3 regions of the Bradyrhizobium sp. USDA 3262 genome follow, and region 3 is predicted to be linked to each of the others. Evidence: predicted binding sites of a transcription regulator. Region 3 holds the regulator's gene; each other region holds the start of a gene.
What was found. Region 3 encodes HrcA, which represses chaperone genes, less so after heat shock. Its sites were predicted from a motif close to GTTAGCACTCNCNNNNNGNGAGTGCTAAC; they were not measured.
Positions count from the first base shown of each region.

Region 1: ACVWYP_RS11755 (co-chaperone GroES) is a predicted target of HrcA. The motif match lies at 2,416-2,444, and genes of this name have one in related genera.
Region 2: ACVWYP_RS14020 (co-chaperone GroES) is a predicted target of HrcA. The motif match lies at 2,338-2,366, and genes of this name have one in related genera.

Region 1 is NZ_JBSSCT010000001.1:2,521,591-2,525,962, reverse strand. It holds gene ACVWYP_RS11775 (protein phosphatase CheZ) at 1-72, shown strand, start outside; gene ACVWYP_RS11770 (hypothetical protein) at 573-1,052, shown strand; gene ACVWYP_RS11765 (hypothetical protein) at 1,256-1,519, shown strand; gene ACVWYP_RS11760 (hypothetical protein) at 1,702-2,220, opposite strand; gene ACVWYP_RS11755 (co-chaperone GroES) at 2,538-2,834, shown strand; gene groL (chaperonin GroEL) at 3,044-4,372, shown strand, end outside.
Region 2 is NZ_JBSSCT010000001.1:3,007,338-3,011,709, forward strand. It holds gene groL (chaperonin GroEL) at 280-1,920, opposite strand; gene ACVWYP_RS14020 (co-chaperone GroES) at 1,990-2,304, opposite strand; gene ACVWYP_RS14025 (hypothetical protein) at 2,596-2,892, shown strand; gene ACVWYP_RS14030 (oxygenase MpaB family protein) at 3,359-4,309, opposite strand.
Region 3 is NZ_JBSSCT010000001.1:1,087,422-1,091,793, reverse strand. It holds gene rdgB (RdgB/HAM1 family non-canonical purine NTP pyrophosphatase) at 1-574, opposite strand, end outside; gene rph (ribonuclease PH) at 586-1,299, opposite strand; gene hrcA (heat-inducible transcriptional repressor HrcA) at 1,470-2,558, shown strand; gene grpE (nucleotide exchange factor GrpE) at 2,724-3,329, shown strand; gene ACVWYP_RS05055 (VOC family protein) at 3,374-3,799, opposite strand; gene ACVWYP_RS05050 (AraC family transcriptional regulator) at 3,868-4,372, opposite strand, start outside.

The sequences.
Region 1 (4,372 bases), 1.4 Mb from region 3:
CTCAACGGCCCGAAGCTCGACGGCGACGCCGGCCACGCCTCGCAGGACGACATCGACGCGATGTTCAACTGAGCGCTCGCATCGGCAGAATACAAAACGCCGGCCTCGAGGGCCGGCGTTTTTGTTGAGCCATGGTCGCTCGCAGCGGGTCATCGGAGACAGACGAACCACCCGAATCGCAGCCACCACATGCAGTTTGTGCCAATTGCGACAATTGGAAATTTACTGGCAGCCTCAGCGTCGCTGACGCATACTGTGCGTGAGGGGAAATTGTCATGCGTATGCCGGGAGCCAACATTGGGTGCCGGTTGCATGGGACTTCCGGAGTAAATCCGGTCGTCCCCGCGCGGTACGTCCACTCATCACACCATCACAGGTTCGCGGCCGCTCGCCGTGCGTATCCAACGAGGGCGAACTGCCATCCCTCGCACGCTGCTGAAGCGCGAGGCCGCCTTTTGTAGCTGTGACGATGAGCGGCGGGTTTCATTCATTCGCGCTGACCGCGTCCGCCTTGTTATCGGATCACTGATTTTGGGGGGAGCCACTGGAGTACTCAACATTGGAGATTGAACATGACGCAAGGAATTGTCAGGAATACTGCAATTGCGCTCTCGACTTTCGCTTGTGCGACACTGTTCTCCGTCACCTGGTCTGAGCAGGGCGGCATTTCGGCTTCGGTCGAAAGCGCCCAGGCGCGTGTGGGCCGACCGCTGACGCCCGTGAGCGTCGCGGGCGTTGCGCGTCGCCAAACCCGGCGCGCCGCGTACGGATACGGGGTTGGCGCGGGTGTCGCCGCTACGGCAGCCGTCGCCGCAGCGGCCGCTACCGCGCCGGCCTATTCCGGCTGGGGCACAAACGATTGGACCAATTCGTATGCCGCCCAGACGGATCCCTACTTTGGCCAGCCCTACTATCCGGCACGAGCCTACCAAAGGATCAGTCCGTATTACGGATACGCCGGATGGACGGAGTACAAGGCAGCTAATGGCATCGGCTGCGAACCTGGCACGATGACGAAGATGGCTGACGGCCGCATGTACGTCTGCCAGTGACGTCGGCGCAACGGCGCTCCAGGAGGGCGGCTCGTTGAGCCGTCCTCATTCTTGATGAGGCAAATCGATCTCACGGAGCGACGGGTCGCGCCCGCCGTTGATCTACGTCAACGTCACCTCCCCCTTGCCGCTGAAGATAACCTTGGGCCGCATCTGAAGCGGCGCCATCACCTTTCGGTTCGCGTGCGATGAGGAGGATCACCATGCGTCGGACGAACATTCTCTCGACCAGGTCCGTGACGCTTGCGGGCGTTGCGGCGAGCCTCATGTTGGGGATCGCCGGTGTCGCCGTCAGTTCAGCACCGGCCAAGGCCGTGGTTTACTGCACCTATGTCGGTTATCCGCAGGGTTGCGTGGCGAGGGCGGGCGTCGTGCTCAGGCCGCGTCCGGTGGCGCGCGCCGCGGTCCGTCACAATGCGGGCGGCAACCTGAATGGCGGCGTCAATCGGGTTGGCGTGCGGCGATAAGACAGTTGTTTGCGGCGCCGGATGAATGGGTGTCGCCGCACACGCGGATCGCGAGAGGATCACTCGCGAAGAGAGACCCCTCACCCGGATTGCATCTGGCGATGCAAGCCGACCTCTCCCACAGGGGGAGAGGTGCGCCGACTGTGCGGCCCTATGTCGGCAGATAGCTCGAAGTCCCGCCGTTACGCCCTCGGGGCGCAGCGGACATAGACCATGTTGCCGTAGCGGACCCCGGCGTCCTTGTCGACGAAGCGGGTGATCATGACGCGGCCGTCGAACGAGACGATCTCGCGGTCCTGCTCGCCGGGCGTCGGTCCTGGCGGGCCGATATAGTTCTTGCCGCTCGGGGAACCCTTCAGCCGCAGTTCCTGCGGGGTGGCCTGGTCGGCCAGATGCATGATGACGCCGCCGTTCTGGCCGGCGCCGATCACGTAAGGCTGCTTGCACTGGCCGCGCGCGGCGGCCTCGGTGCGGGCGCGGTCGGCGGGATTCTGGAACGAGGCGAGACCCCAGCGGCCGACGATCTCGTCGGCGCGGATGCTTGCGGGCATTTCGGGGGCTACGCCCGGCTCGGCTGGCGCCGGCTCAGGATTCGACGACAACGACGGCAGGCTCATGCTGCCGCACGCCCCCAAGAGTGTCGTCAGCGCCGAAACAGCCGCGAACCGTGCGACCAATCGCGCGTTGAGTGACCTGATCATATGCATCCCCCGACTATGTCCCGGCCGCACCCGTCCTGCAGCCAAGCGTAAAACTTAAGGCGGAGCAATGACGTCTGACAAAATTACGTCATCGCTACGATTTGGTTTCTGGTCCACCATCCTATATTGGCCTCACCAAGGCCTTAACCCGTTTGCTTGACAGAAACTGCGCCAAGCCATATTTCCCGGCCCACAATTAGCACTCTCGCACCACGATTGCTAAGAGCGCCGGGCGTCCTGCCCAGCGCCGACCGGCCGGCATCCAACGCCGGTCCCGATGAACCGGACCTGAAACCGAGCCTCCAAGAGGGAACGTCATGGCTAAATCCACCTTCCGCCCCCTGCACGACCGCGTCGTGGTCAAGCGTATCGATGCCGAGGAGAAGTCCAAGGGCGGCATCATCATTCCCGACTCGGCCAAGGAGAAGCCGTCCCAGGGCGAGATCGTCGCCGTCGGCCCGGGTGGCCGCGACGAGGCCGGCAAGCTGATCCCGATCGACCTCAAGGTCGGCGACCGCGTACTGTTCGGTAAATGGTCGGGCACCGAGGTCAAGCTCGACAACCAGGAACTCCTGATCATGAAGGAGTCCGACATCATGGGCGTGCTGGCGTAACGCCTTGGACTCCGAGGGCCGCCGCGCCCTCCGCTGTCATGCCCGGGCAGAAGCGCGTCTTCGCGCTAGATAACCCGGGCATCCATCAATCTTCTGAAGCGATGGATTGCCGGGTCATCTGGCACGAAGACGCACTTCGTGCTTTCGCCCGGCAATGACGAGAAAAACGAGCGACAAGCAATCCACAGACATTCCAGGAGTTCAAATCAATGGCTGCCAAGGACGTAAAATTCGCCGGAGAGGCCCGCGACCGCATGCTGCGCGGTGTCGACGTGCTCGCCAACGCCGTGAAGGTGACGCTCGGCCCGAAGGGCCGCAACGTCGTCATCGAGAAGAGCTTCGGCGCTCCCCGCATCACCAAGGACGGCGTCACCGTCGCCAAGGAGATCGAGCTCGACGACAAGTTCGAGAACATGGGTGCGCAGATGCTGCGCGAGGTCGCTTCCAAAACCAACGACACCGCCGGTGACGGCACCACCACCGCGACCGTGCTGGCGCAGGCCATCGTGCGCGAGGGCGCCAAGTCGGTCGCCGCCGGCATGAACCCGATGGACCTGAAGCGCGGCATCGACACCGCGGTCGCGGCCGTGATCAAGGACATCGAGAAGCGCGCCAAGCCGGTCGCCTCCTCGTCCGAAGTCGCCCAGGTCGGCACCATCTCGGCCAATGGCGATGCCGCGATCGGCAAGATGATCGCGCAGGCGATGCAGAAGGTCGGCAACGAGGGTGTGATCACCGTCGAGGAGAACAAGTCGCTCGAGACCGAGGTCGACATCGTCGAGGGCATGAAGTTCGACCGCGGCTACCTCAGCCCCTACTTCATCACCAACGCCGAGAAGATGACCGCCGAGCTCGAGGATGCCTACATCCTGCTGCACGAGAAGAAGCTGTCCGGCCTGCAGTCCATGCTGCCGGTGCTGGAAGCCGTGGTGCAGTCCGGCCGTCCGCTACTGATCCTCGCCGAGGACGTCGAGGGCGAGGCGCTGGCGACCCTGGTCGTCAACCGCCTGCGCGGCGGGCTCAAGGTCGCCGCCGTCAAGGCGCCGGGCTTCGGCGATCGCCGCAAGGCGATGCTGGAGGACATCGCGATCCTGACCGGCGGTCAGCTGATCTCCGACGACCTCGGCATGAAGCTCGAAAGCGTCACGATCAACATGCTCGGCCGCGCCGGCAAGATCGTGATCGACAAGGAGAACACCACGATCGTCAAGGGCGCCGGCAAGAAGAAGGACATCGACGCCCGCGTCGGCCAGATCAAGGCGCAGATCGAGGAGACCACCTCGGACTACGACCGTGAGAAGCTGCAGGAGCGCCTCGCCAAGCTCGCCGGCGGCGTTGCCGTCATCAAGGTCGGCGGCGCGACCGAGGTCGAGGTCAAGGAGAAGAAGGACCGTGTCGAGGACGCGCTGAACGCGACCCGCGCCGCGGTGCAGGAAGGCATCGTGCCGGGCGGCGGCGTCGCGCTGCTGCGCGCCAAGAAGGCGGTCGGCCGGCTCACCAACCCGAATGCCGACGTCCAGGCCGGCATCAACATCGTG
Region 2 (4,372 bases), 1.9 Mb from region 3:
CCGCCCCGACACTATTCTGCGGGACGAAGGCGCCACTGTCGGTTCGGTTTGCGACTCTCGCGGAGAATTTCTTGAAATTGTCAAATCAAGCCAACGTATATTTATGGAGAGTGTTGTGCATAACGTGCGTGCTGTGAGCAGCGGAAGGCTCCTGTATCGGCGTGAGGTTGTGCGAAGTATCATCGGCATTGGCTGCGCTACCAGGCAGTTTGCGCGCAAACAAAAACCCTGGCATCGCTGCCGGGGTTTTGCATTTCTTGGATCGCTTGAGCGCGGACTTTAGAAGTCCATGCCGCCCATACCGCCGCCCGGAGGCATCGCGGGGCCGCCGGCGTTCTTCTTCGGCAGTTCGGCAACCATCGCTTCCGTGGTGATCAGGAGCGCGGCAACCGAGGCGGCGTTCTGGATCGCGGTGCGTACGACCTTGGTCGGATCGATGATGCCCTTGCTGACGAGATTGACGTACTCGCCGGTCTGACTGTCGAAGCCGAACGCGTACTGATCCTTCTCCAAGATCTTGCCGACGATGACGGAACCATCCTCGCCCGCGTTGATCGCGATTTGGCGGGCCGGAGCCGACAGCGCCTTGCGCACGATCTCGACGCCGGTCTTCTGGTCGTCGTTCTTGGTGCGGATGCCCTTGAGGTGCTCGGAGGCCCGGAGCAGGGCGACCCCACCGCCCGGCAGGATGCCTTCCTCGACGGCCGCGCGGGTCGCGTGCATCGCGTCATCAACGCGATCCTTGCGCTCCTTCACCTCGACCTCGGTCGCGCCGCCGACGCGGATCACCGCGACACCGCCTGCGAGCTTGGCGAGACGCTCCTGCAGCTTCTCACGGTCATAGTCCGAGGTGGTCTCCTCGATCTGCGCCTTGATCTGGGCAATGCGGGCGTCGATGTCGGCCTTCTTGCCACTTCCGTTGACGATCGTGGTGTTCTCCTTGTCGATCATCACCTTCTTGGCGCGACCGAGCATCTGCAGCGTGACGTTCTCGAGCTTGATGCCGAGGTCTTCCGAGATCGCCTGGCCGCCGGTCAGGATCGCGATGTCCTGCAGCATGGCCTTGCGGCGATCGCCGAAGCCCGGAGCCTTGACGGCTGCGACCTTCAGACCACCGCGGAGACGGTTCACGACCAGCGTGGCCAAAGCCTCGCCTTCGACGTCTTCAGCGACGATGACGAGAGGCTTGCCAGTCTGCACCACGGCCTCGAGCAGCGGCAGCAGCTCGTTCAGCGAGGAGAGCTTCTTCTCGTATACCAAGATGTAGGCGTCGTCCATCTCAGCGCGCATCTTGTCGGCGTTGGTGACGAAGTAGGGCGAGATGTAGCCGCGGTCGAACTGCATGCCCTCGACGACGTCGAGCTCGGTCTCGAGCGACTTGGCTTCCTCGACCGTGATCACCCCCTCGTTGCCGACCTTCTTCATGGCGTCAGCGAGGAACTTGCCGATCTCGGCATCGCCGTTGGCGGAAATGGTCCCGACCTGGGCGATTTCCTCGTTCGAGGTCACCTTCTTGGAGTTTTTTTCTAGATCCGAGACGACGGCCTCGACTGCGAGATCGATACCGCGCTTCAGGTCCATCGGGTTCATGCCGGCGGCAACCGATTTAGCGCCTTCACGGACGATCGCCGCAGCCAGCACGGTCGCCGTGGTGGTGCCGTCGCCGGCAGCATCCGCCGCCTTCGACGCCACCTCCCGCACCATCTGGGCGCCCATGTTCTCGAACTTGTCCTCGAGCTCGATCTCCTTGGCGACCGCAACGCCGTCCTTGGTGATGCGGGGCGCGCCGAACGACTTCTCGAGCACCACGTTGCGGCCCTTCGGACCGAGGGTGACCTTCACCGCATTGGCAAGGATGTCCACGCCACGCAGCATGCGATCGCGGGCATCGACGCCCAGTTTGACCTCTTTAGCTGACATATTTTCCTCCTTGAATTGAGATTCGTCTCTCACCTGCGAGGCAGGGATGAGCGTTTGCGGCGGTCAGCGTTAGGCCGCCTTCTTGGAGCCGGCGACGCCGGTGAGAACGCCCATGATGTCGCTCTCCTTCATGATCAGAAGCTCCTGGCCGTCGATCTTGACCTCGGTGCCCGACCACTTGCCGAACAGGACCCGCTCGCCGACCTTGACGTCGATGGGGATCAGCTTGCCGGCTTCATCGCGGCCGCCCGGGCCAACGGCGATGACTTCGCCCTGCGAGGGCTTTTCCTTGGCACTGTCCGGAATGATGATGCCGCCAGCAGTCTTCTCTTCGGCGTCGATACGCTTGACCACGACGCGGTCGTGAAGCGGACGGAATTTCATGCGATCCTCCTTGGCTTTTGTGATTATTGTTGGATTGGCAGTCGCAATAAGCGAGTGCTCACCGCTTCTCACATAAGTCTGTGACACTCCGGCGCAAGAGCTTGGACCATGTCGCCTGTTCGCCCTTGGTGTCTGAACCGTGCCCCTCACTTTGCCGGGGCTGTTTTGGGCAGGATCGGACGTGGCTGCGGGCATACTAAATCGACGCACCAACGCGGAAGTAGGTCCTAGCCCAGCATAGGCCCAATATGCTTTGATGCGCCGGTTGGGACTGAGACGCATGGGTGGCTGATGTACATCTTCATTCGAACGTACACCAAGGTTCGTTCGGTTGCGGATGCTGCTCGCCGCGCCAAAAGCGGGATCGGTCAGATCCTAAGGGAATCGCACGGATTCAGATCTTATTACGTATTGGATGGGGGCGATGGCGTCGGTGTCGCTGTGATGATATTCGAGGACCGCGAAAGCGCCAATGCTGCGAACGATAAAGTGCTGGATTTCGTTCAAGCAAGCCTGCATGACCTTAATCTTGGAGACCCCGAAATCATCGCCGGGGAAGTTTTGGTGAAGATAGAATCTGATGCGTAAGTCTTTCGCGTTTCGGTTGTCGCGAGAGGACCGGACTTCTCCGTGTGCGGTCCTCTACCGCCGCTCGTGACCCGAGGCGACAGCCGGGAGGCCGATTCATTGGTGCAAACGACGCATTCTTTGAAGCGACGCTCCTCGGTCGTAGGGGAGGCCTAAGAGGCGGCGGGAGTTCACAAACTTGTCGATCGACCGGAGCAAGTGGTCGGCAGGGACGTGTCTTTCGACCAAGAACTCATAAAACAATGCAGCCTGTTCCTCCGTCCCGTCGACGTAAAAGTTGACCCTGAAACGGCGACGTCGACCGGCATGGCCGGTTCTGTTGCGGAAGGTGACAACATAGGCAGGTGGGGCAGCGTCGGCCCGTCCAGCCGCGTTCCGCCGAACTCGAGTTCCTGGTCCGGTCGTGCAGGACCGCGAGCGCGGTATAAAGGGATCGCCGCTACGTCCGCGGTTGTCCCGGACTGCGTCACCTGTTCCAGCGCTCTTCCAACCTAGGGCGTCCTATCCATGCCCTGTTCAGACACCGGGTTGTCCAGCCCAGCTGCGGCGTTCCCTGCAGTCGTGCTCGAGCTTCCTGGTAGGGGCCGACGTAGCGAAGCTGGGTCGGTATTTTGGGATAGATGCGACGTATTCGTGCAACGGCACGCTCTGCGGCCTTCCTGTCGCGCTCGTCACAGGCAAATCCAAAGCCGGTGCGCAACCGGTCCGGTAGCAGCTCGGCACTCAGGGTTTGATACCAGCGCGGCGGCCGCAACCATGGTCGCCCGCCGGCGAAGATCTGTCGGGCCACCTCGCGCGCGGCGGTGCTGACGGACAATGTATCCGATTGCATTATCGCCGCGGTGTAGGCGGCGAACGCGTCCCAATCCGCCGGCAAGTCGCTCGACGTCAGCCCGAACAATGCCCCAAACAGCCGGCTCTCGGCCCAATAGCGCTCGCGCTCTTCGACCGTGAACGGAGGCAGGATCAGGTCATGGACGGCCAGAGCGGTGTCGACGAGGGTCGCGTGAACCCAGCGCAACGCTGCGGCCTCGTTGGCGCGGTAGGGCGAGCCGCTCTCGAACGGACCGATTGCTTCGGGCAGGCGGCCGACGATCATGGTATGGCGGTGGTGCAGGTGCCGGGCTGCGGTAAGGGCCGCATCGAGCGAGCCGAATACCATCGTAAACACTACGTCAAAGGTTCGATGGAAGCGACCGATCGGATCCGCGAAGGTTCGCGAGTGCTCGGCCACGGCGGCGGCGACCCAGGGATGCGCCAGCTGAAGCAGCAAGGCACGACCGGCGCCCAAAAAGGTGATGGCTTCTCGGTCGATCCGCCAGGTCATCGACCCTGGACCAAAAATGCCCTCGACCGGTCCGGCGGCCCGAGCCCGGACGAAATCAAGAGCGAGCTCAAGGTCGCTTTCGGAGACCAAATGCGCACCTTCCGAAGCAGACAGGGGGCATTCCAGCGGTCCGTGCAGTCTATCGCAATTCAG
Region 3 (4,372 bases):
CGAGCCCGAGCGGCGGCAGGCCGTGCTTCTCGATGCTGCTCATCTCGCCGAAGGTCCGTGTGTAGCCGTCGGGCAGGAAGGCCGGATCATAGCCGAAGCCGGCACTGCCACGCGGCGGCCAGACCAGGGTTCCATCGACGCGGGCCTCGACCTCCTCGAGATGGTCGTCGGGCCAGGCCACGCACAACGCCGAGACGAAGTGCGCCTTGCGCCGGTCCGGTGCGGTGGCGCCGCGTTCCTGCAGCAGCCGCTCGATCCGCGTCATCGCCGCCATGAAATCCTTGCCCTCGCCGGCCCAGCGCGCCGAGTAGATCCCGGGCGCGCCGTCGAGCGCGTCGACCACGATGCCGGAATCGTCGGCGAAGGCGGGCAGTCCGGTCGCCTTCGCTGCCGCGATCGCCTTGATCGCCGCGTTGGCGCGAAAACTGTCGCCGGTCTCCTCGGGCTCGGCGAGGTCAAGCTCGCCCGCCGACACCACCTCCACGCCGTGCGGCGCCAGCAGTTCCCGCATCTCGGCAAGCTTGCCGGGATTATGGGTGGCGATGACGAGCCTTCCGGTGATTCGGCGGTGCATGACCAATCTGACTACGCCACCGCGATCTTTTGCAAGTCGACCAGACGCGCGACACCTTTGCGCGCCAGGGCCATCAGCGCCAGAAACTCGCCTTCCGAGAACGGCGTCTTCTCGGCGGTACCCTGCACCTCGATGATCCGGCCGTCACCGGTCATGACGAAATTGGCGTCGGTGTCGGCTTCGGAATCCTCGGCATAGTCGAGATCGAGCACCGGCGTGCCCTGGTAGATGCCGCAGGAGATCGCCGCCACGTTGTCGCGCAACACATTGGTCTTCAGCATGTTGCGGGTCTTCATCCAGTTGATGCAGTCGGCCAGCGCCACCCAGGCACCGGTGATCGAGGCGGTGCGGGTGCCGCCGTCGGCCTGGATGACGTCGCAATCGACCGTGATCTGGCGCTCGCCGAGCGCCTCGAGATCGACAGCCGCGCGCAGCGAGCGGCCGATCAGCCGCTGGATCTCGACCGTCCGGCCGCCCTGCTTGCCGGCCGAGGCCTCGCGGCGGGTGCGTTCCAGGGTGGCACGCGGCAGCATGCCGTATTCGGCAGTGACCCAGCCGCGGCCCTGGCCCTTCAGCCACGGCGGCAACCGCTCTTCCAGCGTGGCGGTCACCAGCACATGGGTGTCGCCGAACTTCACCATGCAGGAACCCTCGGCATATTTGACGACGCCGCGTTCCAGCGACACGGGACGCAGTTCATCGGGTGCACGGCGGCTTGGCCGCATGAAATCCTCCAGAAATCCGAGAAAATTGGCTGGCCGTGCTTGTAGGAGGGGGAAGGGGCAGCGGCAAGGGTTTTCGGCCCCGGTATGGTCCGGTACGAGGGGGCCGAATGCATGCTTGTCATCGGCCTCCCGGATCGACAAATTATGCAGTAATTGTGAGGGACTGGAGTGTGACTCACCACGATCCGATCGGCCTGATCGCGCCGCATGCCGGGCTCGCCCAGCTCAACGAGCGTTCGCGCGACATTTTTCGTCAAATCGTCGAAAGCTATCTCGCGACCGGCGAGCCGGTCGGTTCGCGCAACATTTCGCGCCTGATCGCATTACCGCTGTCGCCGGCCTCGGTCCGCAATGTGATGTCGGATCTCGAGCAGCTCGGCCTGATCTATGCGCCGCACACCTCCGCCGGACGGTTACCGACCGAACTCGGGCTGCGCTTCTTCGTCGATGCGCTGATGCAGGTCGGCGACCTCACCGAGGCCGAGCGTCAATCGATCCAGACCCAGCTTGCGGCCGTCGGCCGCGCGCAATCCGTCGAGGCCGCGCTTGGCGAAGCCCTGACGCGGCTGTCGGGACTGACCCGTGCCGCGGCGGTGGTGCTGACGCAAAAGTCGAATGCGCGGCTGAAGCACATCGAGTTCGTCCGGCTGGAGCCGGAGAAGGCGCTGGTCGTGCTGGTCGGCGAAGACGGCCAGGTCGAAAACCGCGTGCTGGCGCTGCCGCCGGGTGTTCCATCCTCGGCCCTGACCGAGGCGACCAACTTCCTCAATGCGCGGATCCGCGGCCGGACGCTGGCTGAAGCGCGGCTCGAGCTCGAGACGGCATTGACACAAAACCGCGCCGAGCTCGATCAGCTCACGCAAAAGGTGGTCGCGGCCGGCATCGCGAGCTGGTCCGGCGGCGAGAACGAGGACCGTCAGCTGATCGTGCGCGGTCACGCCAATCTGCTCGAGGACCTGCATGCGCTCGACGATCTCGAGCGCATCAAATCGCTGTTCGACGATCTCGAAACCAAGCGCGGCGTGATCGATCTGCTCGGCCGCGCCGAACGCGGCGAGGGCGTGCGGATCTTCATCGGCTCGGAGAACAAGCTGTTTTCGCTGTCGGGTTCCTCGACCATCATCGCGCCCTACGGCGATGCCCAGGGCCGGATCGTGGGCGTCCTCGGCGTGATCGGACCGACGCGGCTGAACTACGCGCGGGTGATCCCGACCGTCGATTATGCCGCGCGCATCGTCAGCAAGATGCTGGGCGGCTGACCGGAGGGCGATTTCGCTTTCATTTGACGGGTTTTCTTTACCCAAGCCGGAGATCCCAGTTCCCGAGACCGGTATGTTGCGCTTGATTTTCGCCGCCCAAAGCACGATATCCCGGCAAGCAATCCCCAAGATTTGAACCGACGCGAGTTTTCGAGAAGGCAAGCCATGACCGATCCGAACCGGGCCAATGACAACACCGAGAATTCGGCGCCGACGGGTGAGCCCGTGGTCTCGAAGCCCTACATCATGCCTGACGAGCCCGAGGCCGGATCGGCCGAGGCGCTGACCAAGGAACTCGCCGAGGCGCGCGACCGCACGCTGCGCACGCTGGCCGAGATGGAGAATCTCCGCCAGCGCACCCGCCGCGAGGTCGCCGACGCCAAGACCTACGGCATCACCGGCTTTGCCCGCGACGTGCTCGATATCGCCGACAACCTGCAGCGCGCGCTCGATGCGGTGCCGGCCGAGACCAAGGAAGCCGCCGATCCCGGCCTGAAGGCGCTGATCGAAGGCGTCGAGCTGACCGAACGTTCGCTGCTCAACGCGCTAGAGAAGAACGGCGTCAAGAAGTTCGACCCGATCGGCGAGAAGTTCGATCCGAACTTCCAGCAGGCGATGTTCGAGGTGCCTGATCCGTCGGTGCCGTCGGGCACCGTGGTGCAGGTCGTGCAGGCCGGTTACATGATCGGCGAGCGCATCCTGCGTCCGGCCCTGGTCGGCGTCTCCAAGGGCGGCGCCAAGGCCGCCCCGACCGCGGACATCACCGCCTGATCCATCCGATCCCGGCTGCCCGTGAGTTCGCGGATTGCGCGGGCTCACGGTCGCGGCTTCTCGTGGGCCTTCGGCCAATAGGTGCCGAAGCTCCAGAGATTTCCTTCCGGATCGCGGCAGGCGAAGTCGCGGCTGCCATAGTCGGTGTCTCGCAGTTCCATCTCGATCTTGGCGCCGGCAGCCTTGACCTTTGCGTGCAGCGCGTCGGGATCGTCGACGGCGATATAGATCGAGTCGGTGCGGCGGTTGTCGAGGTCGCCGACCAGCCGGCCATATGCGTCGTCGCGGCTCTGGCCTAGCATCAGCATCGAGGAACCATAGGCGAGCTCGGCGTGATGGATCACGCCGCCATCGCGGTAGACGACGTGTTCGGTGAACCCAAGCACCGTCGTGAGCCAATTGGTCATCGCCTCGGCGTCCCTGCAGCGCAGGGTCGGGTAGATGCGGGGCGGTTCGATCTCGTGCGTCATGGTCATTCACCTCCTTGGCTGACGGCGCCATCCTGCACGAGGCAACGCGGCGTCGGCTTGAAGGTTTGTTACCAGTCCGCCAGCCCATCGCCGGCGTGAACCAGCCGGCGGTCGGTCAGCGCCTGGCGGCGCGCCCAGGCGGTTGGCGGTTCGCCCGCGAATTCGACGAACTCGCGGGCGAGATGGGCCTGATCGGCATAGCCGCTTTCCGCCGCGATCCCCGCCCAGCCAAGCGCGGCGCCGCTTTGTGCCAGCCGGCTCGCCCGGTGAAACCGCATCATGCGCGCGAGCGATTTGGGGGCGAGGCCGAGCTCGGACCGAAACCGGCCGGCCAGATGCTTGCGGCTCCAGCCGATCTCATCGGCCAGTGCCGTGATGCTGACAGCACCGGCCGAACGCGCCAGTTTTCGATAGGCGAACGCGACTTCGGGAGACGGCATGTGGCCGGCGCGGCGCAGCACGAACGCCTCGATCAGGTCGAAGCGGCGCTGCCAGCACGCCACGGCGCCGAGCTGCTCGCGCAGACGACGGCCATCATGGCCGAGCACATCGTCGATATCGACCATGCGCCCG